3 regions of the Bradyrhizobium sp. 31Argb genome follow, and region 1 is predicted to be linked to each of the others. Evidence: riboswitches for the same ligand, from Rfam matches in the RefSeq annotation. Region 1 holds a riboswitch; each other region holds the start of a gene.
What was found. Region 1 has a riboswitch for cobalamin ahead of AAFX91_RS00705 (TonB-dependent receptor). Riboswitches for the same ligand answer to the same signal wherever they lie in the genome.
Positions count from the first base shown of each region.

Region 2: another riboswitch for cobalamin. It lies ahead of AAFX91_RS25020 (TonB-dependent receptor); the one in region 1 lies ahead of AAFX91_RS00705 (TonB-dependent receptor).
Region 3: another riboswitch for cobalamin. It lies ahead of AAFX91_RS14865 (ribonucleoside-diphosphate reductase subunit alpha); the one in region 1 lies ahead of AAFX91_RS00705 (TonB-dependent receptor).

Region 1 covers NZ_JBEGDB010000002.1:30,816-40,524, forward strand. Annotated here, with positions in the region: gene AAFX91_RS00680 (cobyric acid synthase) at 1-950, shown strand, start outside; gene cbiB (adenosylcobinamide-phosphate synthase CbiB) at 923-1,894, opposite strand; gene AAFX91_RS00690 (ABC transporter substrate-binding protein) at 1,896-2,777, opposite strand; gene cobD (threonine-phosphate decarboxylase CobD) at 2,787-3,776, shown strand; gene AAFX91_RS00700 (TonB-dependent receptor) at 3,808-4,869, opposite strand; gene AAFX91_RS00705 (TonB-dependent receptor) at 4,915-5,874, opposite strand; cobalamin riboswitch at 5,905-6,103, opposite strand; gene AAFX91_RS00710 (hypothetical protein) at 6,463-6,861, shown strand; gene AAFX91_RS00715 (GntP family permease) at 6,920-8,365, opposite strand; gene yut (urea transporter) at 8,480-9,496, opposite strand; gene AAFX91_RS00725 (urease accessory protein UreD) at 9,559-9,709, opposite strand, start outside.
Region 2 covers NZ_JBEGDB010000145.1:9,093-18,801, forward strand. Annotated here, with positions in the region: gene AAFX91_RS24990 (FGGY-family carbohydrate kinase) at 1-138, shown strand, start outside; gene AAFX91_RS24995 (CaiB/BaiF CoA-transferase family protein) at 140-1,333, shown strand; gene AAFX91_RS25000 (sugar ABC transporter substrate-binding protein) at 1,605-2,534, shown strand; gene AAFX91_RS25005 (ABC transporter permease) at 2,580-3,593, shown strand; gene AAFX91_RS25010 (CoA transferase subunit A) at 3,590-4,498, shown strand; gene AAFX91_RS25015 (hypothetical protein) at 4,495-5,313, shown strand; cobalamin riboswitch at 5,340-5,540, shown strand; gene AAFX91_RS25020 (TonB-dependent receptor) at 5,625-6,875, shown strand; gene AAFX91_RS25025 (porin) at 6,895-8,496, opposite strand.
Region 3 covers NZ_JBEGDB010000061.1:23,791-33,499, reverse strand. Annotated here, with positions in the region: gene AAFX91_RS14875 (hypothetical protein) at 130-327, opposite strand; gene metE (5-methyltetrahydropteroyltriglutamate--homocysteine S-methyltransferase) at 377-2,707, opposite strand; cobalamin riboswitch at 2,814-3,015, opposite strand; cobalamin riboswitch at 3,148-3,367, shown strand; gene AAFX91_RS14865 (ribonucleoside-diphosphate reductase subunit alpha) at 3,482-6,358, shown strand; gene AAFX91_RS14860 (ribonucleotide-diphosphate reductase subunit beta) at 6,382-7,509, shown strand; gene AAFX91_RS14855 (TetR/AcrR family transcriptional regulator) at 7,690-8,364, shown strand; gene pyk (pyruvate kinase) at 8,491-9,709, opposite strand, start outside.

The sequences.
Region 1 (9,709 bases):
GGACGCATCTCGTGCTGGAGGCCGAGGAGCGCGCGCGCATTCGCGGCTTCCTGATCAACAAGTTCCGCGGCGATCCCAGGCTGTTCGACCAGGGACTTGAAGCGGTCACGCGTCTAACCAGTTGGCCGTCGCTCGGCGTGGTGCCGTGGCTACCTCAGGCAGCCTGGCTACCTGCCGAGGACGCCGTTGATCTCGATCGCGTGCAGACGTCTTTCGCGCGGAAGGTCATCGCCGTTCCTGTGCTTGCGCGTATCGCCAATTTCGACGATCTGGATCCGCTGGGCATGGAGCCCGGCGTGAGGCTGGTGTTCGTGAGGCCGGGCGAACCGATCCCGGTCGACGCCGATGTCGTCATCCTGCCCGGTAGCAAATCGACGATCGGGGATCTCACCTTCCTGCGTGCGCAGGGCTGGGATATCGATATCAAGGCGCATGCGAGGCGCGGCGGCCAGGTGCTCGGATTGTGCGGCGGCTACCAGATGCTCGGCCGGACGATCGCTGATCCCGATGGCATTGATGGTCCGGCCGGCACGGTCGAGGGGCTGGGGCTGCTCGATATCGCCACGACGATGGATGCCGAAAAATCGACGACGCTCGTGCGGGGTATTCATTGCGCCACAGGCAGCCCGATCGAGGGCTATGAGATTCATCTCGGCCGCACCAGCGGTGAGGATTGCGTGCGCCCGGTGGTCACGATCGACGGTCGCTCCGACGGCGCCAGCTCGGCCGATGGTCGTGTGCAGGGGACGTATCTGCACGGGCTGTTTGTCAATGACAGCTTCCGAAAGGCGTGGCTGGCCAATCTCGGCGTCGCTTCGTCTGTCGCTTATGAGCCGCGGATCGAGTCGGCACTCGATGCGCTCGCCGACCATCTGGAAGCGCATCTCGACATCGATCGCATGCTCGAGATCGCACGGAGCCGTCAGACCACGAACGCCAGTGCCGCATAGATCGCTGCCTCCAGCGAGCACGCTGCAATCAGCAGGTTGAGTGCGCGACGGATGTCGGCAGAATCGGCATCCATCCGGGCACCGGCATTGAGGAAGGGGTCATCGACGAGGCGGTCGCCATAACGGCGTGGCCCGGCCAGCGCGAGACTGAGCGCACCTGCCATGGCGCTTTCCGGCCAGCCCGCATTCGGCGACCTGTGCTTTGAAGCGTCGCGCCACACGATCTTGAAGGCCTGCGCCGTGGAGCCGCCTGCGATCGGCGCGACGAGCGCGATCAGGATGGCGGCCAGCCTTGCAGGAGCGAGGTTGAGCAGATCGTCAAGCCGCGCCGCTGCCCAGCCGAAGGATTCGTAGCGGGGACTGCGATGGCCGATCATTGAATCGGCAGTGTTGACGACCTTGTAGACGAACAATCCCGGCAGCCCGAGCAGCGCCAGCCAGAACACCGGCGCGACCACGCCGTCGGAAAAATTCTCCGCGCAGGATTCGATCGCCGCGCGCGAGACGCCGCTGGTGTCGAGCTGTTCCGGATCGCGGCCGACGATCATGGATACCGCGCGCCTTGCCCCGGCAAGTCCACCGTCGGTGAAGGCGGAGACGACCCGGCTGACGTGCTGATAGAGGCTGCGCTGCGCGATCAGGATGGAGGCCACAAGCCCCTGGGCTGCTTGCCCGAGCAGTGTCGATCCCAGCGCGGCTTCCAGCAGCAGGCCTAGGCCTGCGCAGATCGCGACCAGCACGCCGGTGGTTAGGCATCCCGCGGCCTTGCGCTGTGCGGCCGACCATTGCTCGCGGTTTAGCGCGCGATCGAGCATGTTGATGGCCGAGCCCATCAGCGCCACCGGATGCGGAAAGCGGCGCCACAGCAAATCCGGATCGCCGATGAGCCCATCGAATGCGATCGCCAGCACCACGATCAAGATCGTCTCGCTTCCCGCCAGCATATCATCGCGCCACGCGGCTTAGTTCGGAGACGAGGCGTTCCAGCGCCTCCGAAAGCATCGGCCCACCGCAGACCGTCAGTTTCTCGGGGATGACCAGGCGTTTCGACGGCGGATAGAAACGTTCAAGCGCCGGATGCAACAGGAAGGCTTCACCTTCGTCCTCCGCGAAGTCGCCGCTGTCAGATACAAGGAGCAAATCGGGTCTCAGTTTAACGATCGCCTCCAGCGACGCAAAACCTCCAAGCTTGTAGCCGAAATCGCTTGCCGCGTTCTTGAGGCCGATCGTGGCCAGCATGGAACTGATCAAGCTGCCACCACCCGAAACCCAGCCGCGCCGCGACAAGGCCAGCACGCGATAGGGGCGCTGCGATACCGCCTCCTTAGCGTGCTGGATTGCCGTGTCGAGCCGCTGTATTTCCGATGCGGCGCGATCCGGCTGGTGGACGAGTTCACCCATTTGCCGAATCTGGCTCTTCACGTCCTGCAGCGAACGCGCCGCGTCGAATTCGACCACGCGCACGCCCTTGTCCTTCAGCAATTCCCGTGTTGCACGCTTGGTGAACTTGCCGGCAACCACCGCGTCCGGTCGCAATATCAGGACATCTTCGGCTTCGCCTGATAGTCGAGGGTAGGCTGCGGCCTTTTCCGCGTTCCAGGAGCGGGCGCGGTCGCGTGAATAGGGACTGAGGCCGAGAATCTGGCTTGGATCGGCCAGCGCCAGAAGCAGTTGGTCCGTGCAGACATTGATGGAAGCGACGCGTGGTAGATCGGCTGCATGAGCGGCATGTCCTCCGAGCAATGCTGCCAGCAACGCGAACGTTGCGCCGATCGCCGGCCGCAGTAGGCCAACAAGGGTCTCGCGCAGGAGCGCGATTGATGGCATGAAGCGATCATGAAGCACGGCGGTGATCTGACGGAAGCCATTGCGCGCCATGGCGGCGAGCCTGCGGACTGGCTCGACCTGTCGACCGGGATCAATCCCTGGCCGTGGATGATTCCGCATCCCATTCCAGGCAGTGCATGGACGCGCTTGCCATCGCGGGCCGACGAGCAGGACCTCCTCGCCGCGGCGCGCCAAGCTTACGGCGTACCCGACGATGCGGATATCGCGGCCGCCACCGGCACCCAGACGCTCATTCAATGGATCCCGTATCTCGCAGGTCCCGGAGCGGTTGCGATCGTCAGTCCGACCTATGGCGAGCATTCGGCGGCGTGGAGCAGCGGAGGCAGGGAGATTCTCGCAGTGAATGATCTCTCCGCGCTGCCTGAACGCGCCATTCACGCGGTCGTCGTCAACCCCAACAATCCGGATGGACGTATCGCCGATGGCGGGGCGTTTCGGCACGTTGCCGAGCGGCTCGACCGCCGCGGAGGCTGGCTGGTTATCGACGAGGCCTTTGCCGATGTCGATCCCGCCATCAGTGCGGCCAGAATGAGCGCCGACCTTCCCATCCTCGTGCTGCGTTCCTTCGGCAAGTTCTATGGGCTCGCGGGGCTTCGCCTTGGCTTCGTGATCGGCCGACGCGACATCGTTGAACGTATCTCGGCGGCGCTGGGTCCATGGCCAGTCTCCGGCCCGGCGCTCCACCTGGGCACGGCCGCCTTGCGGGATCGATCCTGGGCCGACGAGACGCGCGTGAAGCTCGCTCGCCAGTCGAGCAAGCTGGATCATGTCCTTACAGAGGCCGGCCTTCAGCTTGTCGGAGGGACCACGCTCTTTCGCCTTGCCTCCCATCCCGATGCCCCGAACTTGCACACCGAACTGGCACGATGCCACATCTGGTGCCGCAGCTTCGACTGTGCACGCGAATGGCTGCGATTTGGCCTTGCGTCGGACGATGGTCTCGATCGCCTGGCTAGCGCGTTTCGCTCGATCGGATAGCGCATCCCGCGCGCTCATCATCACATCCGTTTCACCAGTGGGCACTGAACCCGGCGTAAGCCGCAGGCCCGGTCGTGCCGTAGTTGTACACTTCCTGATAGTGCTCGTTGAAAATGTTCTCGCCGCGCAAGTACACCTTCCAGGTCTCATCGATCTTGTATTCGGTATAGAGGTCGACGCGGACGTAAGGGTCCAGTGGCTGCGTCTCGTTTGAACCGCTGTAGCGTTTCGACACCGCGAGCACGCGCGGCTCGATCAGCCAATCCTTGATCGGTGTGATGGGGAACGAGAATCTCGCCAGGTTTTCCGGCCGGCGCGCCAGCGTCAGGCCGGTCGAAAGATCCTTGGCCTGCAGGTAGGTATAGGCGGCGTTGAATTTCAGGTAGCCCGGCAGGATATCGACGTTGACCCCGAGCTCCAGTCCGTCGGTTTCGGCGCGCGAGACGTTGACGTAGTGCCCGAGCGGATGCGCCGCATCGGTCACAAAGTCGATCAGGTTGCTGAACCGGTTGCCGAAGCCGGTCAGCGAAACCACGACGCGGCCTCCGAACAGGCTTTGGTCGATGCCGGCGTCGTAGCCGAAGCTTTCCTCGGGGCTGAGCGCGGAATTGCCGTAAGTCGGCGCATACAGTTGATAGAGCGTTGGCGCCTTGGCGCCTGTCCCGGCGCTCGCATGCAGCTTGGTGCCGGTCTTCGCGATCGTGTACGCCGCGGTGGTTCGCCATGTCTCGAACCGTGCGACGTCAACGACGTCGTCAACCCGGCCGCCCATCGTGATGTTGAGCCGCTCGCCGATCGGCAGTTGCCACAGTGCGAAGACTGAATTCGTGTCCTGTGTCCCGGCGAGCTGTGGCGTCGGCGCGCCGGCAATCGGCAGCAGGTTGGTGGTGGAGGTGCTCGCCGTTTCATGCTGGACGCGCGATCCGATGATGAGCGATCCGAGCGGGCCGACCTTCAGGTTGCCCTGATATTCCAGGCCTGTGCTGTCGCCGACGAAATTGGAGAGGATGGAGGTCGTGTTCTGCGGCAGCTTGTTGGTCTTGTAGGTGACGTCGTCGAACGAGCGATCGATGTGCGTTTCAAACGCGCTCACGCTATGGGTGAGGATGCCACCGAACGTGTCGAATGAGGCGCGTCCTCAGACCTGCTCGAGAAGGCGCGTCGCGCTCGACGGCGTGTCCGGGAACGTTCCGCTGGCCTGGTCGTAGGCGGACCGCGTGAACGAGGCCAGCATGCCCGTCTCCAGGCGCACGCCTTCGCCGGCGTCGTAGCCGACGCGTGCTGAGCCGCCGACGCGGTCGAAGCCGTCGCGCTCGAGGGGACCATACTTGGCTTCGAGCGCGGGGATGCGATAGCCGTAGCGTGAAAAGCCGTTGCTATGCTGCCCGTTTCCCGTGAATGCGTAGGACCACGGCCCCGAGGTTCCGGTCAGCGATGCGCTGCTGCTCGCCGTGCCGTAGCTTCCTCCCTCGGTGCTCACGTCGAGCTGTGCTGGACCGGCGCCCTTCTTGGTGATGATGTTGACTACGCCACCCATCGCGTCCGATCCGTAGAGTGCGCTCTGCGGGCCTTTCAGCACCTCGATCCGCTCGATCGCGCTCGGGGCGAACATCGCGAAATCGAAATCGCCACTGGCGGCGGTCGGATCGTTGACCCTGATGCCATCGATCATGACCAGCGTCTGACCGGTATTCGCGCCGCGCAAGCGCACATTGGTCGTTGCGCCTGGCCCGCCGCTTTCGGTGATATCGAGCCCGGGCACCGTCCGCAGCGCGTCGACGAGCGAGGTCGGATTGCTGGTCGCGAGCACTTCGTGCGTGACCACGCTAACCGAGCTTCCGGTACGGCTCGCCGGCTCCAGCGTACGGTCGGGGGTGACAACGACTTCGGGAGTTGCAGGAGCGGCTTCGGTACTGGGCGCTGGGCGCGCAGGACCAGTCGTTGAAGACCTTTCCCTGTTCCTCGTGGGAGGTTTGGACCGGACCTCCGGATTGATGACAACAGCAGGAAGCTGTTCGGGACCCGATTGGGCCATCGCGCCAGTGTGACTGCATGCGACAACGGCCGCACACCCGGCAAGAAAACGCCGCAAGCTCATAAATGCCCTTCCGCCGACCCACCGTCGAACGAGTTGATACTCGTCAACGGCCGGTCTCCTGGCTCGCGGTCGTTTCCCGATCCGCCTTCCCAAACCTGCTTGGCAGGTCCAGTGGCATTCGGATCGCAAATATCCGCTTACAGTTGCGGGGGCAGCCGCGGCGTTGGGAAGATTCCCGCACCGCGTTCCCGTTTCACCCTACAAGGGCACCGATGACGCGCGCAAAGAAGCACAAGGCGGAGCAAAACTCAAATCGATAACGATCAGAACCCAACAGCATTTTTCCAGATCGCTGATAGCGGCGACCTGAATGACGAACACAGAAAGTTGCTGACAGGCGAAAGGACGGCAGATGGCCAATCCTACAGCCTTATGCGAGCATGACATGTCACCCACACGCGGCGCTAGACCTGGATGATTCTGCTGACGTGAGCATCGACAGATTCAACGGAGGAACAGGAAATGTCGCTCCCATGCAAACTCGAACGCAGCCTCCTCAGCCACGACGAATACGAGACGATCCGCCTCACGCATCATCCCGCCATCTATGACGTCGAGCCGACCGATCTTGCGGACATGCGATCCCGCTTGCGCAAGATGCGCGATAAGGAGCGAACGCTCGGCCGACAAAAGCGGCGAGAGACGCGCGGAAAAGGTCAAGCTCGCGGCGCGAACTTCCCTGGAACCGCCGAGCGCCCTTCGGAACGCAAGCAGGTCTTTGCCGCAGCACTGAAGCGGGTAAACGGCGAGCTCAGGCGTCTTCACAACCTGGCAGCTCGGATCGCCAATGTCGAAGCGGCTCGAAAGGCTCTCGCGCTGCGAGCCGCGAGCTTTATTCCCTATCCCTCCGCCGGATCCACCGCCAACGAAGGCATGGTGCCGCGCTTGAGCACGCGCCGAAGAAAGATCGTCACGGGCGCGCGAATCGGACGAGTGTCGCAGGCGACGAAAGTCGCTCAGGCAATCCGCGATGCGCGAGGTGCATGAGCCTGCGCTGACCGGCCCGGGCAAGCTCGATCGGCCAAGTTAGCGGTAATCTCAGCCGTCAAAACGATCCAAAAACCGAACCCAATATCAAGACGGCAACAAGTGCGATAATGCAACTGACGATCACGGTCATCACCGTGTCGAGATGGCTTTCACGGTGAGTCAGACCACTGATTTGCAATAGCAGCAACACCGTGCCGTTGTGGGGGAGGGCGTCGAGAGTGCCCGCGCTCATCGTTGTTATGCGATGCATCAATTCGGTATCGATGTGATGCTCCGTGCCAAGACGCAAGAAGTCGTCGCCAAATGCATTGAGCACAATTGCCATACCGCCAGAAGCAGTACCAGTCAGCCCCGCCAGCACATTCATAGAGACAGCCAATGAGACCAGCGGTCCTCCGGAAATCGAGAATACCGCATCGCGAACCGTCGCAAATGCCGGCAACGCGGCAACCACTGCGCCGAATCCGACAAGACTAGCGATCATCAACATCGGCAAGGCTGCAGAATTCGCCCCGGCGTCGAGACTTTCGCGCAAGGATGGCAAACGTCGGAGGTTGATGAGAAGGACCGTCAAGTTTGCCGCCGCGAGAGCCACGACAACTGACCAGACGCCGGACACGGCCCCGATCGTAGTACCGCCCCACTCGGGCTCGGACAGGAACGAAAAATCGAGGCGCGGGAATACGACAAGCGACATCAAGAAATTCGTGAGGATAACGACGATGAGGGGCAGTACGGCCAGGGCGAAGGGAGGCACATTCTCGGCCTGCTTGCCGTGCGGCAACTCGGCCGGGTCGAAGTCGCCCGCCGGCGCCGCTTGCTCGCGAACCATCTCGTCAACGACAGGAGTGGTATCCGCCTCGCCTCCGTAACCTTCGCCAGCCTTGCGCGCGGCAGCCTCGGCCCGGCCGAGCCACCACATGCCGAAGGCGAAGATGATAGCGGATGCGATGATACTCAGCCCGGGGGCCGCGAAGGTGGTGGTGCCGAAGTACGGCATCGGAATGGCGTTGTTGACCGAGGGGGTTCCCGGCATCACTGACATGGTGAACGTGAATGCACCGAGGCCGACCGTTGCCGGCAACAAGCGGCGCGGGATGTTCGCGGCCCGGAACATCTCGTGAGCCATGGGCGCCAGCACAAAAAATGCGACGAACACACTCACGCCGCCGTAGGTCACAATAGCCGAGGCGATCACCACCGCGAGGATCGCGCGGCTGGCTCCCAACTTGTTGGTCAAATACTGCGCGATGGAGCTGATCGAACCGCTGTCGCCCATAAGCTTTCCGAACAACCCGCCTAGCAGAAACATGGGGAACCACTGCGCGACGAACCGCGCCGCTCCGGCCATGAACGTCTGCGTCCAGTGCGCGAGCAGCGGTTCGCCCGAGAATACGGCCGCGATGAGCGCCGCCAGCGGAGAGACCAGCAGAACACTCACTCCACGGTACGCGAGCCACATGAGCAGGGCTAAACCAAGCAATATCCCAATGAGTCCCATGGCTCAGGCCTCCCTCAGCAACGACTTGAGATATGCGATTCGATGACGTTGGTGCTCGTCCGCGCGCACTGCCAAACTCCGGTCGCCCATGCAGGCTCTCCCAAAAGTGCTGATCTAGGTTGTGCGCGCTTTCACGACATCGCCAGCGCCAGCCGCAGTCGGCTCGAAGCATTGGCGCGGAAGAAGGAAGATCCATGTGACGAGCACAAAAGGCGCGGTCAGCGCGGGGATGGCGAACGGCGTCAACGCAACGTTCAGCGCCGCTTGTGCGATGACGGTGAACAGCGTGCCCAGCATGGCGTAGATCGCGACTCGCCAGCTCGGTCGGTAGAACACGGTACCCAGCGCGATCGCGGTCAGTACCGGGCTGAAGCCGAGAAGCCCGCCAGTGATCAGGTCGCTTTCAGCGCCGAAAAGATGGGCCACCAGGACTGCCAGTATCGCGCCGGCGAGAGCGAACGCGGCGGCAGTCAATGAGTTCACGGCCAGGCCAGCGAGCAGCAGCAGGGCCGCCACAGCACTCGCCTTCAGGAAGACCTGTGAGATGCTTTGAAGCACGCCCTGGAAGAGGTCGATGAGCTTGAGCGGGCTGGCCTCATAGGGTTGAAAGGCGGTGATGACGTTGCCGGACGGCAGCGCAGTCCCTACGAGACCGGAAAAACCATACGTAGCCAACAAGAGGAGCCACGTCGTCAGCACGAATGGAAATGTGAGGCTGGATACACCCCAGGGCTTGACGGCGTTGGCAGTCCCGAGCATCACGATGACCGAAACCGACGCTCCCAGCACCACATACACCCACATGAGCGCGCTCGGCGATAAAAATGTCGCCAACGCGAGTCCGACGAGGACGGCGTTGTATCCATAGAGCCCGGAATAGAGCGGCTCGTTATCGACGTGAAGCCATTGCGCCGTTAGGTTTGCTACGACGACCGCGACGATCCCCGCAATTGCCACTCGGGGTACGCCGGCCGCGTGTGAACCCCAGGCGATCGCGGCCAGAAAGAGAATCCCGGTCAGCGGGTTGTTCTGAAACATAACTTGTCCGATGCTGCGCAAATTGATGTCCAAGAACCGCAATGCACCTGACGATGCGGAGAGGTGTTCCCACTTTGCCAAGATCGTTTCCATTGCAGCCTCCTTGAACGTGTCGGCACCGGCTGTTGGAGATCATCTGTTGGCGCCGTCGATCCCTATCGCCATAGATAAGGCGGAGGTAGCGCTGCGCCGATGACCTCCTTGCGTACCAGTCCCCAGAACTCCCGTACTTTGGCTTTCACCTGCGCGGTTTCACGGCCCAGCACCTTGAAGATCAGGCCGGCATCATTGGGCAGGTGACAGGCG
Region 2 (9,709 bases), on a different contig from region 1:
GCCGCGATGGTTCGAATCCGCGAGAAGATCGAACCGGCGCCCGATGCGATCGCCGCCTACGCTCATCTCAAGAAGCAGTATCTCGCCTACCGCCAACACCTCGACAGACTTCCGGTTCAGGAAGCAGGAGATCTTTGACATGTTCAGTGCGCTACAGGGATTGAAGGTCCTCGATGTGTCGCGCTTCATCGCCGGCCCGTTCTGCGCGATGCAGCTTGCGGATCACGGTGCAGACGTCGTCAAGGTGGAGCGCCTCGACTCGGGCGACGACACCCGCGAGAACGAGCCGAAGCTCGGCGGCGAGAGCGTCTATTTCATGACGTACAACCGCAACAAGCGCAGCTTCGCGCTCGATTTCCGCAAGCCTGAGGCCCAGCAGGTGCTGCGCGAGCTCGCCGGCAAGGCCGACATCCTGATCGAAAACTTCCGTCCGGGAACGATGGAGCAGATGGGCTGCGGCTGGGAGGCGCTGCACGCGCTCAACCCGCGGCTCATCATGGTGCGCATCTCGGGTTTCGGGCAGACCGGGCCTCTCTCGCAACGACCCTGCTTCGACGTGATCGCGCAGGCGACGAGCGGATTGATGGAGCTCACCGGCGACCCGAACGGGCCGCCAACCATGGCCGGCACCTTCGTGGTGGATTACACGACCGCGCTCTACGCGACCATCGGAGCGCTCACCGCTCTTGCCGCCCGCGAGCAGACCGGCAAGGGCCAGCTCGTCGAGGCCACGTTGCTCGAGAGCGCAGCCAGCCTGCTGATGACGGCGATCCCGGAGCAGGCTGTCCTCGGCCGCAGCATGAGCCGCCAGGGCAACCGCGACCGCTACACATCACCAGTCAACACCTTCAAGGGATCGGACGGCGCCTGGGTGCATATCGCCTCCGGCACCGATCCGCTGTTCCAGCGCCTGGTCACCGCGATGGGACGCGAGGACCTGCTGCAGGATCCGCGCTTCGCCACCGTCAAGGCGCGCGTGGCGAACGCATCGGCGATCGAGGCCGAAGTCCAGGCCTGGGTCAGCAGACACACCGCCGACGCCGTGGTCGAGGCCATGGACCGCGCCGGTGTGCCCTGTGCGAAGGTCTCCACAATGGCAGACGTGGTCGAGAACCCCCAGCTCAAGGCCCGCAACCAGATCCTGACGGTCGATCATCCACGCGCCGGCGCATATCCGACACACGGGATCACGGTCACGTTGCGCGAGACACCGGGCGCCGTGCGCCGACCTTCCCCTCTCGTCGGCGAGCACACAAGCGAGGTGGCTGCCGAGTGGCTCGGCTGGCCCCGAGAACGCTGCGATGAGTTGTTCGGAAAGCGCGTGATCGGATGAGGGGCTTACGGCGCCCGCGCTGGACCTCGGATGCCGACGAAACATTCGGCCCCGTGGCGCCATGCTGCGCTGGCCGACCTGCCCGGAACAGCGGTCTTAGCGGTTGACCTTTGCGAGAGGGCCTGATCAAGTAGTGTGCAGAAACGTTTTTCGGAAATCGTTTTCGGAGTAGCAGCCCTACGGCGGAAACGTTCTGGGCCGATGCCCCCGCCAAGGGCCGGCCCTTATCGGGAGGGACTACATGTTCGCTATACGCTGGCTCAAGGCACCCATGCTCGCGCTGGCCGCGGCCGCCGCGGCGATGCCTGCACAGGCACAGGACAAGATCACCATCGGCGCGATCATCTACGCGCGTGACTCGCAATACTGGCAGCAGATCGAGCGCGGCATGCGCGACGCGGCCGCGAAATACGGCGCGACGATCACGTTCGGCCTCAACCAGCGCAAGCTGCCGACCGAGGGCCAGGTGATCGAGGACTTCGTCACCCGTGGAGTCGACGTGCTGATCATGCCGCCGCTCGACAAGCAGGGTTCGGTCGCGTCCGCCCGCCGGGCCAAGGACCGCAACATCATGGTCGTCGAGTACGATACCAGACTCGAGGATGCTTCGATCGCCAGCCACTCGATCGGCGTCGACAGCCACGAACTGGCCGCCGCGGTCGGCAAGGAGCTGCGCAAGTACCTGGAGAGCAAGGGCGGCCAGCCCTCGATCGGCATCATCACGCTGCCGCCGATCAACGCCAACATGCAGCCCCGCCGTCAGGGCTTCCTGTCCGCTCTCGAAGGCTTGAAGTACGAGACCGTCGCCGAGGTCAGCGGCGCCACGCCCGAGGAGGGCGCGAACGGCCTGGAGAACATCCTCCGCCGCAAGCCTGACACCACGGCCATCTGGGCCTCCAACGCCGGCACGCTCGCCGGAGCGGCAGCCGCAGCGCGCCGGGCCAACACGCAGACCAAGCTGTACGGTATCGACATGAGCCAGGATCTTGCCCAGATGCTGCTCGACCCGTCCAGCGCGGTGGAAGCGATCGCCGACCAACAGCCTTACCGCATCGGCTATCTGACGGTTGAAACCGCGGTGAAGGCCAAGCGCGGCGAAAATCAGCCCCGCTACGTCAACGTGCCGGTGAAGCTCTACACCAAGAGCGATCAGCAGCCGGTGAAAGAATATCTGGACCTCGTGCGCTCGTTGTCCAACTAAGGCGCGAAGTTCCTTGGAGCCCCTCGAATCTTCCTGCGAGAACTCATGTCCATGAACAGCACGCTCGCCCAACCTCGCGAAGGCATCAATCCTGCGCGATTAAAGGCGGCCCTGGCCTCCTGGCGCGCCGAGATCGGCGTCGGCATCGCGCTGGCGGTACTCATCATCTACTTCTCGGCGACGGCTTCGAATTTCCTGACCGTGGCCAATTTCGCGACGCTTCTCACCCAGACTTCGGTCGTCGCGATGATCGCGGTCGGGATGACGATGGTGATCATCGCAGGTGAGATCGACCTGTCGGTGGGAGCAACCGTCGGCCTTGCCGGAACCGTGATGTCGCTCCTGGTCGTGAAACTCGGCTGGTCGCTCGTGACCGCAAGCGCACTCGCAGTCGGCATTGCAGTCCTCATCGGCGCCTTCATCGGGGCGCTGCGCGTGTTCTGGGCGATCCCGTCCTTCATCACGACGCTGGGGCTGCTGTCGGCGCTGCGCGGCGTCGCGTTCTACGTCAGCGACGGCCTCACCATCGGGCCGATGCCGAAGGCGCTCGACAGTCTATGGTATGGCTCCGTTCTCGGGCTGCCCACTCCGGTCGTTCTCATGGCCGGCACGATCGGACTTGGTTGGCTGCTGCTATCGCAACTGCGCTTCGGGCGCCACCTCTATGCCGTCGGCGGCAACCCGATCACAGCCTCGCGCTACGGCGTGCCCGTGCGAGGCATCCGCATTGCCGTGTTCATCATTGTCCAGGTGCTCGCGGCGATCGGCGGCATCATGCTCGTCTCGCGGCTGAACTCGGGCAGCGCCACCGTCGGCGAGCACGTCGAACTCGACGTGATCGCCGCGGTCATCGTCGGCGGAACAAGCCTGAATGGCGGTTATGGTCGCCTTATCGGCACTGTGCTCGGCGTCATGTTCGTCGCCGTGCTGCGCAACGGCATGGTTCTCGCCGGCATCGACCCCATCGTGTTCCTGATCGCCCAGGGCCTCGTCATCATCCTCGCCGTCTGGTGGAGCATGCTCCGCCGGCAGCGCACACGTGCGGACGGATTCGCATGAGCAAAGCTCCACTTGCCTCGAAGTTGATTACCTTGGCGGAAGCCGCCGGACGCGTTCCCGACGGTTGCCGGCTCGCCCTCGGCGGCTTCGCCGTCTATCAGAAACCGATGGCCTTCGTGCGCGAGTTGATCCGCCAGGGCCGGCGTGACCTGACGATCATCGGATCCGCTCACTCCTTCGATGTCGACATGCTGGCAGGCGCCGGCTGCCTGAAGAAGGTCGAAACGTCTTATGTGGGGCTGGAGAAGCATGGCCTGGCACGCAACTATCGCCGCGCGGTGGAAGGCGGACGCCTCAAAGTCGTGGACTATCCCGAGATGGCCTGCTGGGACCGCTTCCGCGCCAACCAGGATGGCTTCGACTTCTGGCCGGCCAAGTTTCTGGGCGGCAATGATGTCGTCACCTACAACGACGAGATCAAGGAATTCCCCTGCCCCATCACCGGCCGCAGGCTGCACGCTTTCCCGGCGGCAAATCCCGATGTGGTGGTGATCCACGCCATCGCGGCTGACGAGCAGGGCAACATCGTAACGCCGGCGCGGCGGCTGCTGCCGCAGAGCGGCGACGTGCTCATGGCCCGCTCGTGCGAGCATGTCATCGTGACGGCGGAAAAGATCGTACCGAAATCCTTCATCAAGCGGCATGCCCGTTTCGTGGAGCTGCCCTCCTATCGGATCAGCGCCGTGGTGGAGGTCCCATGGGGCGCGCATCCGACGCCTACGCTGGGGCGATATCTCGCCGACGATACCCATCTCGATGCCTATGTGGCGGCCTCTGCAAGCGAGGGCACCTTCGCCGGATACCTTGATGATTGGGTCCGCCGGCCGGCAGACCATTTCGCTTATCTGGACAAGCTCGGCGCCGCCCAACTTTCCCGTCTCACCGATCTCGGAAGCCTTGCATGACCGCGCCCGCCACCCTCAACGAAACGCTCGCCGTCGCGCTGGCGCGCAGCTTTGCCGATCGCGAGGTCGGCTTCACGGGTCTCCTCACGGGCGCCGCGGCGGCCCTGTTCGGGACCGGCATCCCGCTTGCGGCCATGGAGCTCGCCAAGCGCATGCATGCGCCGAACCTGACCATCCTGCTCGCCGGCTGCTACCACAACCCGGACTTCAGCGAGATCGACCGGCTGCCCGACTCGGAGCACAGCGCGATGCTGCGCGACCTGCCGTGCGAGTCCCAGATGGTCGACTATCCGGGCCAGTTCGTGCTCAAACGCGGCGATGTAAGCTTCGGATTCAGCAGTGCAGTGCAGGTGGACCGCGTCGGCAACATCAACAGTGTTTGCGTCGGCCCGCACGACCGGCCCAAGGTTCGCCTCGTCGGCCCCATCCTGCAGCCCGAGCACATGACGCTGTTCCGCCGCGAATATGTGATGATGCCACACCATGACCGGCGCAACTTCGTCGAGAAGGTCGATTACGTCTCCGGCGTCGGCTACCCGGGAGGGCTCGACGGGCGCAGGAAGCTCGGCCTTGACTGGGGCGGCCCCTGCATGGTCGTCACCCCCAAATGTCTTTTCGACTTCGACCGCGAGGCCGGGCACATGAAGGTCCGCTCGATCCACTGCGGTGTCAGCCGGCAGGAGCTGCAGGACGCCACCGGATTCGACCTCGGCGACCTTTCATCGATTCCCGAAACCGAGGCGCCGACAGCAGAAGAGTTGCACATCCTCCGCCGCGACGTGGATCCGCGCGGTGTCCTGATGCCGGCCCAATGACAGGATTGACTTCGGCTCAGACACCCCCGTAGATCACGAGTGACGGTTCCCCTCGACGGGGATCAAAAGGGAACGTGGTGCGGGACTTCTCCCCTAAGCCACGGCTGCCCCCGCAACTGTAAGCGGCGAATCTTTCGTCATACGCCACTGGGAGCCTCGGTCCTGGGAAGGCGACGAAAGGTTAGGACCCGCAAGCCAGGAGACCTGCCGTCAGCCGTGGTCACACGCGAAAATGTCGGTCGGGGAGTACAGACATTGCTTTCGCCCAGCGTGCCATAGGCACGTTCGAGCGAGACCTCGTTCGCTGTGACGTGCCACTGACGTCATACCGAGGCCTGCTCGTGCTCTCTATCGTTACTATCCCAAGGCAGCGTCATGCTGCGCTCGCGTTCGGATGCCTTCTCCCAATTGTGCTGCTCCACTCTTGTTCTGCAAAGGCCCAGCAGCCTGATTCGTCCCATGTCTTGCCTCCGGTCAGCGTTACCCAGCCGCAAAAGCCTCCGGCAAAGCGTCTCAATCATCAGCGTTCAACTTCCGCAGCGCGACCTGCGCGATCTCAGTCGAGCCGGAGCGCAGCGGCACGCAGTGCCGCGCCCTCGATCGCAACATCCGACACGCCATCGCCGACGCTGAGCCTGAACAAGCAGAACGCGAGTGGCAGCCGCCTCAACCTCACTCCACTGCAAACGCCCGCCAGCGTCGAAACGATCACCTCGCAGACCATCGCAGAACGCGGCCAGCATAGTATCACGGACGCGGTCACCCAGAACGCAGTGGGCTTTACCGCAAGCCCGGCCCCCGGTAATGGCGGCCTCTCGTTCAGCACACGCGGCTTCACCGGAAGCAATTCGGTGATGACGCTTTATGACGGCACTCGCCTCTATGTTGGTGCCGGAACCGTGACCTTTCCATTCGATACGTGGTCGGCGGATCGCATCGAGATCATGCGCGGGCCAGCCTCCGTTCTGTACGGCGAAGGCGCGATTGGCGGGATCATCAATGTGATCCCCAAAAAACCCGTCACGACGCCCTACAACGATGCCGAGATGTCGCTCGATACCAATACGACGCGACGCATTGCAGTGGATAGCGGCGGCCCGATCAATCCGAACGTATCCTATCGCGTCAATGCCGTCGGCAACATGTCGAACGGTTGGGTTGACCGCGACGAGACATCGAATCTGGCGATCTCGGCCGCGGTGCGGGTCCAGGCCGCCGAAAATCTCGCTTTCACACTCTCGAACGACTACGGCAATCGAAGCCCCTCGCGCTATTTCGGCACACCGCTGATCAACGGCGCAATCGACGACGCGTTGCGGTTCAAGAACTACAACGTGCTCGACAGCGCGATCCGCTATCAGGATAACTGGAGCCAGTTCAAGACCGAGTGGGACGCGGCGGACGGAGTCAAGGTCCAGAACACACTCTACTACCTGACCAGCCGTCGGCACTGGCGTGATGTCGATCTATCTCAGTCAGCAGCGCTCCTCACTGCACCGCATACTAAAGCCCTGTCGCGCAAACAGAACCCCCGGCAATCGCTTGCCGGGGGGCTTGATTAAGTTTCGTGTGAAACGAGGATCAGAAGTTGCGCTGAACGCGGACGTTCAAGCTGAACGTATCCTGGTCCTTGAAGTCGTACCGAGCGGTCGGCATCGGCGCCGACGGGGTAAGGATAGCAGAGCCAGTGAACTTCTGGTCGAGGTGGAACCACATGAATTCGCCCGAGAACGTCAGGTTCTTGACCGGGGTCCAGCGGGTGATCGTACCGAGCTGCGAGACGTTGAAGTCGGGGTTACAGCTGAAGTCGGCACTGGTCGCTGTGAGGCGGGCAGCAGTGAAGGTGGAGCAAACGAAGAATTTTGCCGTGTTATCGTAGCTCACGCTGGAGTAGCTGCCGAACAAGCTGCTCGACCAGTAGGGATCCCAGTTGTGGTTGAACGCACCACGGACGCCCCATGCTGTCGTCAGATGGATTTTCCCATCAGCACCAAACAACGGACCCGCCAAGCCAGCCGGTGCATATACTCCGTCCGTCACCGCCCCGAAGCCGATGCTCCCGAAGGAACCGAAATTACCGCTACCGAACATCGAGAACGGGTTAGGCGATGTCGACGACGTCGAGATCACCTGCTTGGTGTTACCCTTGGCAAAGGTGGCATCGATCTTGAAGTCGTCGCCGGGACCGGTCGGGATGTTCTTGATCTGCAACGCAGCCATCACCGCGCCGCCCCACTTGGTGTCGGGGTGACCGGAGAGTTCAGACAGATTGGTCGGCGCCGCACCCGGCAGACCGACCGCACCGGCAGGAGCACCGACCGTATTCAGGACATTGTAGGAGCCGTTGACTTCATGCGCCGAAGCCGAAATCTGGAACAGACCCCAAGCCTGGTCGATGCGGATGTTACCGACGACGTCGGGCGCATGCACGCCGGCATAGGCGTTGGCGACAGCGCCCTGTGACGTGAGCGGCACGGTCAGGTTGGCCACGACGGTGCGGTCGAAGACGGTCGGATCATCGAGGCCGATGGTGCCCGACACGCCGTTGCCGAACTGCGCGGTGTACTGGATGTTGTTCACGCCGGTGACGGTGTCATGACCGCCGAGCAGGAACGACGAGTTGTTGCCCGGATAACCATGCCACGGCGTCGCGTAGGCCGATGCCGACTTACCGAAGGTGAAGCCCGCGAACTGGATGAACACGAATTCGACCGCGACATAGCCGCCGCCGGGAGTGTCAAGCAACTGAGAGCCCGCGACCGGGAGCGAACCGTTGATCGAGTTCGGGTTGGTGGTGCTGCCGCCGAGCGTCGAGAACTGGAAGTCGGCTTGAGCGAAGGTACGGACCACGCCATATTCGGTCGCGGTGCGGGTATCGACCGTCAGCGCCATACGGGAGCGGGCGGCGAAGTAGTCGGCATACCGGTTCTGCTGACCGAGGTCGCCCGACCACGCCGGCTGATTGTAGATGCTGCCGTTGAACGTGGTGTCGACACGCAGGTAACCACCGATCTTCATGCAGGTGTCGGTGCCGGGGATGTACCAGAAACCGGCGCCGTAGAGCGAACAGATCCTCACGTACTCGACCGCTTTGGCCTTGACGGGAAGATCGGCCGCCTGTGCCCCGCCCATGGCGAGCAGACCCGCCGCTGAGCCGAGGATAAGGCTCTTAACCATCTTCATGTTAAACCTCCAAGTTGCTCTGTAAGGAAGAGCTGCGGATCCGCCGGGTAAAAACCCTGAAGCTGATTCCCTAGTCCCCCCAAAACCCGTCAAGCCGCTTCGCGCTTTCGGACTCCCGCGAAAACGCGAGGGACTTAAGCGAACCACCAAGAACGGGACGACTTCGGGATGCCCCCCTCCGTCGCTGTTCCATAAGAAACGAAGGTCTCCAAACGCGCAACAAAAGAGAGAGGAGTCCGCAGGTACCTCCGCTTCTTTTCGGACGCATGTTGCACAAATATCACGGCGCTGTGAGTGGGCGTGATCGACCAACACACTGAAATAATTAGCTTATTTTGCCTCAACGCCCGACTGAAATTTAGGCACTCACCAGAAGGGAACTCGACAGCGCGTGCGCGGGGAGGTTTACGATGGCACGAGATGATCCCCACAGGAGAATCATCGAGGAGAATCATTCTTCCTTGAAGTCGCCGATCCATTGATTGCCGGTCGCGCTGGACCCATGCCTCGCAGACCCGCCAAAACCTTGCCAACCGTCTGTATGTTAACGCCTGTTCACGGATCTGTTGTCTCTGGCACGGCCCCGAAACATCATCCAACGCCCTTTCCGGCGGCGACCGTAAAGCGCCCGCAAAGGGGCTGACGAAGACGCAGGCGTTTGACCAAGATCTTGGCCGAACGCGCCGCCGAAAAGCGCGACGCCGGTGAGGTGCTAATCCGCGAGGCGGACGCTCTCGCCGCCGAGAGTTCGAACAGGCGCATGTGGGCTTATGGCGGGCCGATCGATCGACCAGGCGATCAACGCGAGGTACAGCTGGCTCGAGATCAAGTGCTCGCGCTGCAAGGTACCGCGTAGCAGCGCGCTCGGCTCCAGCCTTGGCTTCGCCCGCATCGTATGGCGCAAATTGGTGCGCCATGCAGCAAGGCCGGGACTTTGGCTAGCGTTGCAGGACCCATCGCCCGGTCTGCGCCATTGATCTACGTCGATATGTGGTTCTTGCCGTTCTTCCCTTTATTGCAGGCGGCCTTGGCACCAGCGCGGGCGAGCTGAAAACCTTTCGGATTGTAGACCCGCACTACGCTGCTATCCAACGTCTTCAAGGAGGAAAAATATGCTGAACATGCGAACGCTGTTGGCAGTCGCCATACTTCCATTCCTTGCAACCTCATCATCGGCGCAAACAGGACAACAGACGGATAGGACTGGGGCGAT
Region 3 (9,709 bases), on a different contig from region 1:
CTTCGCCAAGACGACACCGTCATTGCGAGGAGCGCAAGCGACGAAGCAATCCATACCTCCGCAAGCGGCGAAATGGATTGCTTCGTCGCTTTGCTCCTCGCAATGACGTTATTAACCGACTGCATATCGTCATGCCCTCCCGGGCGCGCCGAGATGCACGGCCAGAATGTGCTCCGGCGTTTCGGCGACATCGATCCTCTCGCCATCGCCGCCGACGAAGGCAAGCACGGTGCGCTCGCCGTCGCGCCACATGCTGCCGACGAGCGCGATGTTGATGTGGATGGGCTGCCCCGTCTCGAACCTCGTGCATTGAATCCAGAAGCGCATGGGGTTCTCCTTCTCGAGCCGCCGGAGGATACGAGACGGGGCGGCAATACTAGGCAAGCGACCGCAATTCGCGCGCCGCAGCGACCATGTTGGCGAGCGCCGGACGCACCTCCTCCCACTTGCGGGTCTTCAAGCCGCAGTCGGGATTGATCCAGAGCTGGGTGTCGGAGAGCCGTTGCCTTGCGAGCTTGAGGAGATCGGTGATCTCGCCAATGTCAGGCACGCGCGGCGAATGGATGTCGTAGACGCCGGGACCGATTTCGTTCGGGTAGCGGTAGTTCCGGAAGGCGTCGAGCAATTCCATCTTCGAGCGCGAGGTCTCGATCGAGATGACATCGGCGTCCATCGCCGCGATGGCGTCGATGATGTCGTTGAACTCGGAGTAGCACATATGGGTGTGGATCTGGGTTTCGTCCTGCACGCCGGAGGCGCAGATGCGGAAACTGTCGACCGCCCAATCGAGATAGGTCTTCCATTCCGACCTGCGCAGCGGCAGGCCTTCCCGCAGCGCTGCCTCGTCGATCTGGATCATGCCGGCGCCGGCCGCTTCGAGATCGTGCACCTCATCCCGAATAGCGAGCGCGATCTGTCGGCACACTTCGCTGCGCGGCAGGTCGTCGCGGACAAACGACCAGTTCAGGATGGTCACGGGGCCCGTCAACATCGCCTTCACCGGCTTCGTCGTCAGCGACTGCGCGAACTGCCACCATTCGACTGTCATCGGCTGCGGTCGTGAGACATCGCCGTAGAGGATCGGCGGCCGGACGCAGCGCGAGCCGTAGGACTGCACCCAGCCGAGTTCGGTGAAGGCGAAGCCGGAAAGCTGCTCGCCAAAATACTGCACCATGTCGTTGCGTTCGAACTCGCCATGGACCAGGACGTCGAGCCCGATATTCTCCTGCCAACGGATGGCGCGCGCGGTCTGATGCTGCAGATAGGTCTTGTAGGCGGTATCGCTGAGTGCGCCCTTGGCATGCGCGGCGCGTGCGTTCCTGACATCGGTCGTCTGCGGGAAGGAGCCGATGGTCGTGGTCGGGAAGCGCGGCAGGTTGAACCGCTCGCGCTGCACCTCGACGCGCTCGGCGAACCGGCTGGCACGATGGCGCGTGCCGTCATCGATGGCGGCGAGACGCTGGGCAACCTTCACATCGTGAATCCGCGGCGAGATCTTGCGCGCGGCCGCGGCGGCATCGGATGCTCGGATCGCTTCGGACGCATGGGCCCGGCCACTTCCAAGAGCCGCGCCGAGGGCGGCAAGTTCTTCGAGCTTCTGCGCCGAGAATGAGAGCCAGGTCTTCACCTCGGGATCGAGCTTCGTCTCCAGCGCGAGATCGATTGGCACATGAAGCAGCGAGCACGATGGCGCGATCTGGACGTGTTCCTTGCCGAGCTTTGCGACAACGGGCTCGAGCTGATCGAGGATCCGGCTCAGATCCGCGCGCCAGACATTCCGGCCGTCGATCACGCCGAGCGACAGCACGCGCTGCTTCGGAACATCCATGAGATCGCCGAGCTGTTCAGGCGCGCGCACGAGATCGAGATGCAGGCCGGCGACCGGAAGGTCAAACGCGACCGCACGATTGCCGCCGAGCCCGCCGAAGCAGGTCGCCAGCATGATCCTGATGTCCGGCACTGCTTTGGCGATTCCGGAATAGGCGCGCCGTAGGGCTTGCTGAGCTGCGGCATCCAGATCAGTTGCGAGACAGGGCTCGTCGATCTGCACCCATTCCGCGCCGCGGGCAGCGAGCTCGCGCAACACTTCGATGTAGACCGGCAAGAGCCTGTCGAGCAGCGACAGCGTGTCGAAATGCGCGTCCTTGGACTTGGCCAGTTTCAGGAACGTGACCGGGCCGATCAGCACGGGACGCGTCTGATAACCCAGTGCCTTCGCCTCCTCATACTCTTCGATCGGCTTGCGCGAGGCGAGCGCAAAATACTGGTTCTTGCGAAGCTCCGGCACCATGTAATGATAGTTGGTGTCGAACCATTTCGTCATTTCGAGCGCCGCCACGCCGTGCGCGTGATGGCCATGTCCGCAGGCCTCGTCATGCGCGTCGGCCTTGGTGCCGCGTGCCATCGCGAAATAGGTCGCAAGCGGCACTGCGCCGCCGGTCCAGCCATAGGTTTCCGGGATCGCGCCGACCATCGCGCAGGTGTCGAGCACCTGATCGTAGAACGAAAAATCGTTCGACGGGATCACGGTGATGCCGAGCTTCTTCTGCCGCGCCCAATTGGCCGCACGGAGCCCGATGCCGGTTTCGATCAGCGTCTTTTCGTCCGATGCGCCGGACCAAAAGCGTTCCAGCGCGAATTTCAGTTCACGGCGCGGACCGATCCGCGGCGTTCCGAGAGATGCAACAGCAAGTGAAGTGGAAGACATTGGCTTAACCCCATGAGTTGGGGGCAAAGGCCGTAGTGACACGTCTGGATTCCCTGCGCGAGGTGTGCACGGAATCGCAACCGCACCACCGGGACACCCCGCCCGAGGACGTGTATGTTGTCGAGGCAGGTCTCCTGGCTCGCGGGTCGTTGCTGCGGTCCGGCCTTCCCGAAGCTTTGCAGGCTTCAGTGGCAATTGTGGACCGCGGCTCGCCGCTTACAGTTGCGGGGGCAGCTCCGGCTTTACACCGGCTTCCCTCTTAGCTCCGGAAAAGATCTCTCCGAAGAACCACGACGCGTTCACTTACCGGCAAGATCGCGCGAAGGTCAACTCGGATGACATCACGTGCGCGTGGCGCCGGTTGTTCACAGCATCGACGGCATGGACCGAAATTTTTGCGCTTCGCCCATACGTCCCATTGACACCATTCCACAAATCGCACCAGATGTAGCTGTCACGGTCCATCATGACGCAAGGAATGGTGGCTAAGAGGGAAGCCAGTGATCGCGCATTTATCGCGAGAATCCGGCGCTGCCCCCGCAACTGTAAGCAGTGAGTTGCTCCCGACTTTAGACGTCACTGATGCGGCATCGCATTGGGAAGACGGGGAGTAACGCCGACCTGCGAGCCAGGAGACCTGCCGTGACAGCAAATAACGTCCACGGGCGGGGTGTCCCGGCGGTCGCTTGCAGGCTCATGCCGGTGCGCCGCCGGCATCATCACGCAGCGTCGCCTCCGGCATCCGGCCCCAACAAACATCACGGGGTCTGCAAGATGTCACTCTCTCTCGATCGCGAAGCCACCGCGTCGTCTCTCATTCACCTGCGCCCCGAATCGATCGCGGCGCCGGAGGCGCGGCTGCCGATGCAGGTGATCCGCCGCAACGGCACGGTGTCGCAATTCGATGCCGGCAAGATCTCGGTGGCAATGACCAAGGCCTTCCTCGCGGTCGAGGGTCATACGGCGGCAGCGTCGCGCCGCGTGCACGAAGCGGTCGAGGAATTGACCGCCGAAGTCGTCGGCGCGCTGTCACGCCGGATGAGCGAAGGCCGCACCTTTCATATCGAAGACATCCAGGACCAGGTTGAACTGGCGCTGATGCGCAGCGGCCATCACAAGGTGGCGCGCGCCTACGTGCTCTATCGCGAGGAGCGGGCGCGGCAGCGCGCCGAGCAGCAGGCCGCGAAATCAGCAAAGGCCGCGGCCGGCCCAATCATCCACGTCACGCTCGCGGACGGCAACAAGGTGCCGCTCGACCATGCGCGGCTGGCGATGATCGTCGGCGAGGCCTGCGCCGGGGTCGACGGCGTCGATGCCGCGCCTGTGGTGGCAGAAATCCAGCGCAATCTGTATGACGGCATCAGCCAGGATGAACTCGCGCTCGCCAGCGTGATGGCGGCGCGCACGCTGGTTGAGCAGGAGCCGAATTACGCCTATGTCAGCGCGCGCCTGCTGCTCGACAAGCTCCGCACCGAAGTGCTGTCCTTCGTGCAGGGCGCACCAACCACTGCGTCGCAGGCGGACATGGCCGTGCGTTATGGCGAATACTTCCCGGTCTACATCAAGGCCGGCATCCGCGCCGAATTGCTCGATCCCGAGCTCGGCCGCTTCGACCTGAACAAGCTCGCCGCGGCGCTGAAGCCGGAGCGCGATCTCGCGTTCCAGTTCCTCGGCTTGCAGACGCTTTATGATCGCTATTTCCTGCATGTCCGCGGCGACCGGATCGAATTGCCGCAAGCCTTCTTCATGCGTGTCGCCATGGGTCTGGCATTGCGCGAGATCGACCGCGAGGCACGCGCGATCGAGTTCTACAATCTCCTGTCCTCCTTCGACTTCATGGCGTCGACGCCGACGCTGTTCAATTCCGGCACGCTGCGGCCGCAACTGTCGTCCTGCTTTCTCACCACTGTTCCTGATGATCTCGACGGCATCTTCAAGTCGATCAAGGACAACGCGCTGCTTGCCAAATATTCCGGCGGCCTCGGTAATGACTGGACCCGCGTGCGTGGGCTTGGCGCGCACATCAAGGGCACCAATGGCGAGAGCCAGGGCGTGGTGCCGTTCCTTAAAGTTGCCAACGACACCGCGATCGCCGTCAACCAGGGCGGAAAACGCAAGGGCGCGGTCTGCGCCTATCTCGAGACCTGCCACATCGACGTCGAAGAATTTTTGGACCTGCGCAAGAACACGGGCGACGATCGTCGCCGCACCCATGACATGAACACCGCCAACTGGGTGCCCGATCTCTTCATGCAGCGCGTCGAGGCCGATGGCGCATGGACGCTGTTCTCGCCGGACGAGACGCCCGATCTGCATGATCTCTACGGCAAGGCTTTTGCCGAGCGCTACGCGTCCTACGAAGACAAGGCCGCGCGCGGCGAGATGCGCGTATCCAAGAAGATCCGCGCGGTCGATCTCTGGCGCAAGATGCTGACCATGCTGTTCGAAACCGGGCATCCCTGGATCACCTTCAAGGACCCCTGCAATTTGCGTTCGCCGCAGCGCCATGTCGGCGTGATCCATTCCTCCAATCTCTGCACCGAGATCACGCTCAACACTTCGGACGAGGAGACCGCGGTCTGCAATCTCGGTTCGATCAACCTGCTCAACCATATCGGCGAGCGCGGGCTCGACTCGGTCAGGCTGAAGCGGACGGTCGCGACCGCGATGCGGATGCTCGACAATGTCATCGACATCAATTTCTACACCATCCCCGAGGCACGGCGCTCCAACCTGCGGCACCGGCCGGTCGGCCTCGGGTTGATGGGATTTCAGGATGCGCTGCATGTGCTTCGTATCCCGCTTGCGTCCGACGCGGCGGTCACCTTCGCCGACACCAGCATGGAGGCGATCGCCTATCACGCGATCTCGGCTTCCGTCGATCTCGCCGCCGAGCGCGGCCGTTATCCGTCGTTCGAGGGATCGCTGTGGAGCCAGGGCATCCTGCCGATCGATTCGATCGAGCTGCTTGCCGAAGCGCGCGGTGAAGTCGCGATGGACCGCTCGCGCACGCTGGACTGGGACGGCTTGCGCGAGCGCGTCAAGACGGTCGGCATGCGCAATTCCAACGTGATGGCGATCGCGCCGACGGCAACCATCTCCAACATCTGCGGCGTGGCGCAGTCGATCGAGCCCGCCTACCAGAATCTCTATGTCAAATCCAACATGTCCGGCGACTTCACGGTCGTGAACGCCTTCCTGGTCCGCGATCTCAAGGCGCGCGGGCTGTGGGACGAGGTGATGGTCAGCGACCTCAAATATTTCGATGGCAGTCTCGGTGCGATCGACCGCATCCCCGATGATGTCAAGGCGCTCTACGCGACCGCGTTCGAGATCGACAGCGCCTGGCTGATCGAGGCGGCGGCGCGGCGGCAGAAATGGATCGACCAGTCGCAGTCGCTCAACCTCTATATCGCCAACCCCTCCGGCAAGAAGCTCGATGCGCTGTATCGCCTGGCCTGGCAGCGCGGCCTGAAGACGACCTATTACCTGCGCTCGCGCAGCGCCACCCATGTCGAGAAGTCGACGCTGAAGGGCACCGACGGCAAGCTCAACGCCGTTACAGTTGCCCCGGCGATGTCCACCGCCCCGGACTTGTCCGGCGCCATCGCCTGCTCGATCGACAATCCCGAATGCGAAGCCTGCCAGTGAACAGCGGAATAAGGAATAACACCATGCTCGACTGGTCAGAGCCCACCGCGCCCGCGCGCCACGCGGCCATCCCCGTCATGAACCTCGCCGCAGCCGGCAACCAGACCGGCCTCGGCGCCATCGATCGCCATGGCGGCCGTGTCTCGGTCGACGACAAGCGGATGATCAACTGCCGCGCCGACGTCAATCAGTTGCTGCCGCTGAAATACAAATGGGCGTGGGAGAAATATCTTGCCGCCTGCAACAACCACTGGATGCCGACGGAAGTCTCGATGCAGGCCGACATCGCGCTGTGGAAATCGCGCGACGGCCTGACTGAGGACGAGCGCCGCGCGATCAAGCGCAATCTCGGCTTCTTCGCGGCGTCCGAAAGCCTCGTCGCCAACAACATCGTGCTGGCGATCTATCGCCATCTGACCAATCCGGAATGCCGGCAATATCTATTGCGGCAGGCATTCGAGGAGGCCGTGCACACCCATACTTTCCAGTACATCGTCGAGAGCCTGGGGCTCGATGAAGGCGAGCTGTTCAACATGTACCGCGAGGTGCCCTCGATCACGGACAAGGCGGCATGGGCTCTGAAGCATACACAGCATCTGGACGATCCCGATTTCAGGACCGGGACGCCGGAAGCCGACCAGGCGTTCCTGCGCGACCTCGTCGCCTTCTACGTCATCTTCGAAGGCATGTGGTTCTACACCGGCTTCGCGCAGATCCTCTCGCTCGGCCGGCGCAACAAAATGGTCGGGATCGCCGAGCAGTATCAGTACATCCTGCGCGATGAATCCATCCACCTGAACTTCGGCATCGATGTCATCAACCAGATCCGAATCGAGAATCCGCATCTTTGGACGAAGGCGTTCCAGGAGGAGATTCGCGAGATGGTGCGGACGGCGGCCGAGCTCGAAGCAGCCTATGGGCGGGACACCATGCCGCGCGGCTTTCTCGGATTGAACGCGGCACTCTGCGAAACCTACATGCACTTCATCGCCAATCGCCGTTGCGCCCAACTCGGGCTCGCGCCGGTATTCGATGAAGCCGACAATCCCTTTCCCTGGATGTCGGAGGCGATGGACCTGAAGAAAGAGAAGAATTTCTTCGAGACCCGCGTGATCGAATACCAGAACGGCGGCGCGTTAAGCTGGGAGTAACCAAGGTCCCGGCGGTGGGACCCCTTCTTTTTGTGCATTCCAGACGGCACAAATCCGTCTTGCCAGACGCCATGAATAGGTGTTCATCTTTTGCAGCGATCCGCGCTCGATCGCCCAAAATAGTGAAGTCTCGTTCGGCCGATCCCGAGCCGGCGAGAGCCTGGGGACGGGAACCGCGCCATGGTCTATCGGCGAACCCATCAAGTGGTAAAGCGGCTGGCCGCCCGGCGCAGCGCCATTCTGGCTGCGGCACGCGAGGCGGCGGCGGATGGCGGCATGGCCGCGGTGCAGATCGCCCCGGTTGCGGTCCGCGCCCATGTCGCGGCCGGAACCGTGTACCGCTATTTCCCGTCCAAGGCCGATCTGATCTCCGAACTGATCGCCGAGGTCTCGCGCGACGAGCTTGCCGCGATTCGCCGGGCGGCCGATGCTGCGCCGGGGCCGTCCTCGGCGCTGGCCGCCGCGGTCACCACGGTTGCCGTCCATGTGCTGTCGCAGCGCAAGCTCGCCTGGGGCATCCTGGCTGAGCCTGTCGATGTCGACGTCACCGCCTCGCGGCTTGCCAGCCGGCGCGAGATTGCGGGCGAAATCGCCACCCGGATCGATGCCGCGGTGCGCGCCGGCCACCTGCCGGCGCAGGACACCGCGCTCGCCGCCACTGCGCTGCTCGGCGCGCTGCATGAGTCGCTGGTCGGGCCGCTCGCGCCCGACAATCTCGACGATCCCGCCAAGCTGCGCGACGCCGTGCAAACGGTGACGCTGCTCGCATTGCGCGCCGTCGGCGTCATGGACGCCCGCGCCCGCGGCCTCGTGGTGCAGGCCACCACGCCCGCGAAGGCGCTGGTGGGGGCGTAGGCGCCAAGAGCGAAGTAGGGTGGGCAAAGCGAAGCGTGCCCACCATCTGTCGACAGTTGCGTTCCGGAATGGTGGGCACGCTGCGCTTTGCGCACCCTACGAGGTTATGCGCCGTACGAACGCCCGTCACTTCTCCGTGTCGCTTTGGGGCGCGACGGAGGCGATTCGGACCATGTTGGTGGTGCCGGGGATGCCGAGGGGGACGCCGGCGACGATGATCACGCGCTGGCCGGCGCGGGCAAAGCCATCCCTGAACGCGATGGAGTTGGCGCGGTCGACCATGTCGTCCTGGTCGCGCGCGTCCTCGGCGACGACACAATGCACGCCCCACACGACCGAGAGCTTGCGGCCCGTCGCCAGGTTCGGCGTGATCGCAACGACCGGCACCTTGGGCCGTTCGCGCGCGACGCGGATCGCGGTCGAGCCTGACGAGGTCCAGCAGATGATCGCCGAGAGGTCGAGCGTCTCGGCGATCTGGCGCGCGGCATCCGCGATCGCATCGCCCACCGTCTGCTCCGGCTCGGCGCGCTGCGCGGTGAGCACGCCGCGATAGGTCGGGTCGCGTTCCACTTCCTCGCCGATGCGGTTCATGGTGGTGACCGCTTCCACCGGATATTTGCCGGCAGCCGATTCCGCCGAGAGCATGATTGCATCCGCGCCTTCATAGACGGCGGTGGCGACGTCGGAGACCTCGGCGCGGGTCGGCACCGGCGCCTGGATCATCGATTCCAGCATCTGGGTCGCGACCACCACCGGCTTGCCGGCGCGGCGCGCCATCCGCGTCATCTGCTTCTGCAGGCTCGGCACGCGCTCCAGCGGCAGCTCGACGCCGAGATCGCCGCGCGCGACCATCAGCGCATCGGATGCCTCGATGATGTCGGCCAGCCGGTCGATCGCCTGCGGCTTCTCGATCTTCGCCATGACGGCGGCGCGGCCGCGGATCATCTTCTTGGCCTCGTGGACGTCCTCGGCGCGCTGCACGAAGGACAGTGCGATCCAGTCGATGCCCGTCGTCAGCGCGGCCTCGAGATCGGCGCGGTCCTTCGGCGTCATCGCCGACACCGGCAGGTCGGTGTCGGGGAGGCTGACGCCCTTGCGGTCCGACATCTTGCCGCCGATCACCACGCGCGTCACCGCGCGGTCGGGCGAGGTCTCTTCCGCAATCAGCCGCACCTTGCCGTCATCGAGCAATAGCGCGTGGCCGGGCCGCAGTGCCGCCAGGATCTCCGGATGCGGGAGGTTGACGCGGGTGCTGTCGCCCGGCGTCTTGTCGGAATCGAGCACGAAGCTCTGGCCGTTGTTGAGCTGCACTGAGCCCTCGGCAAAGGCGCCGAGCCGGAGCTTG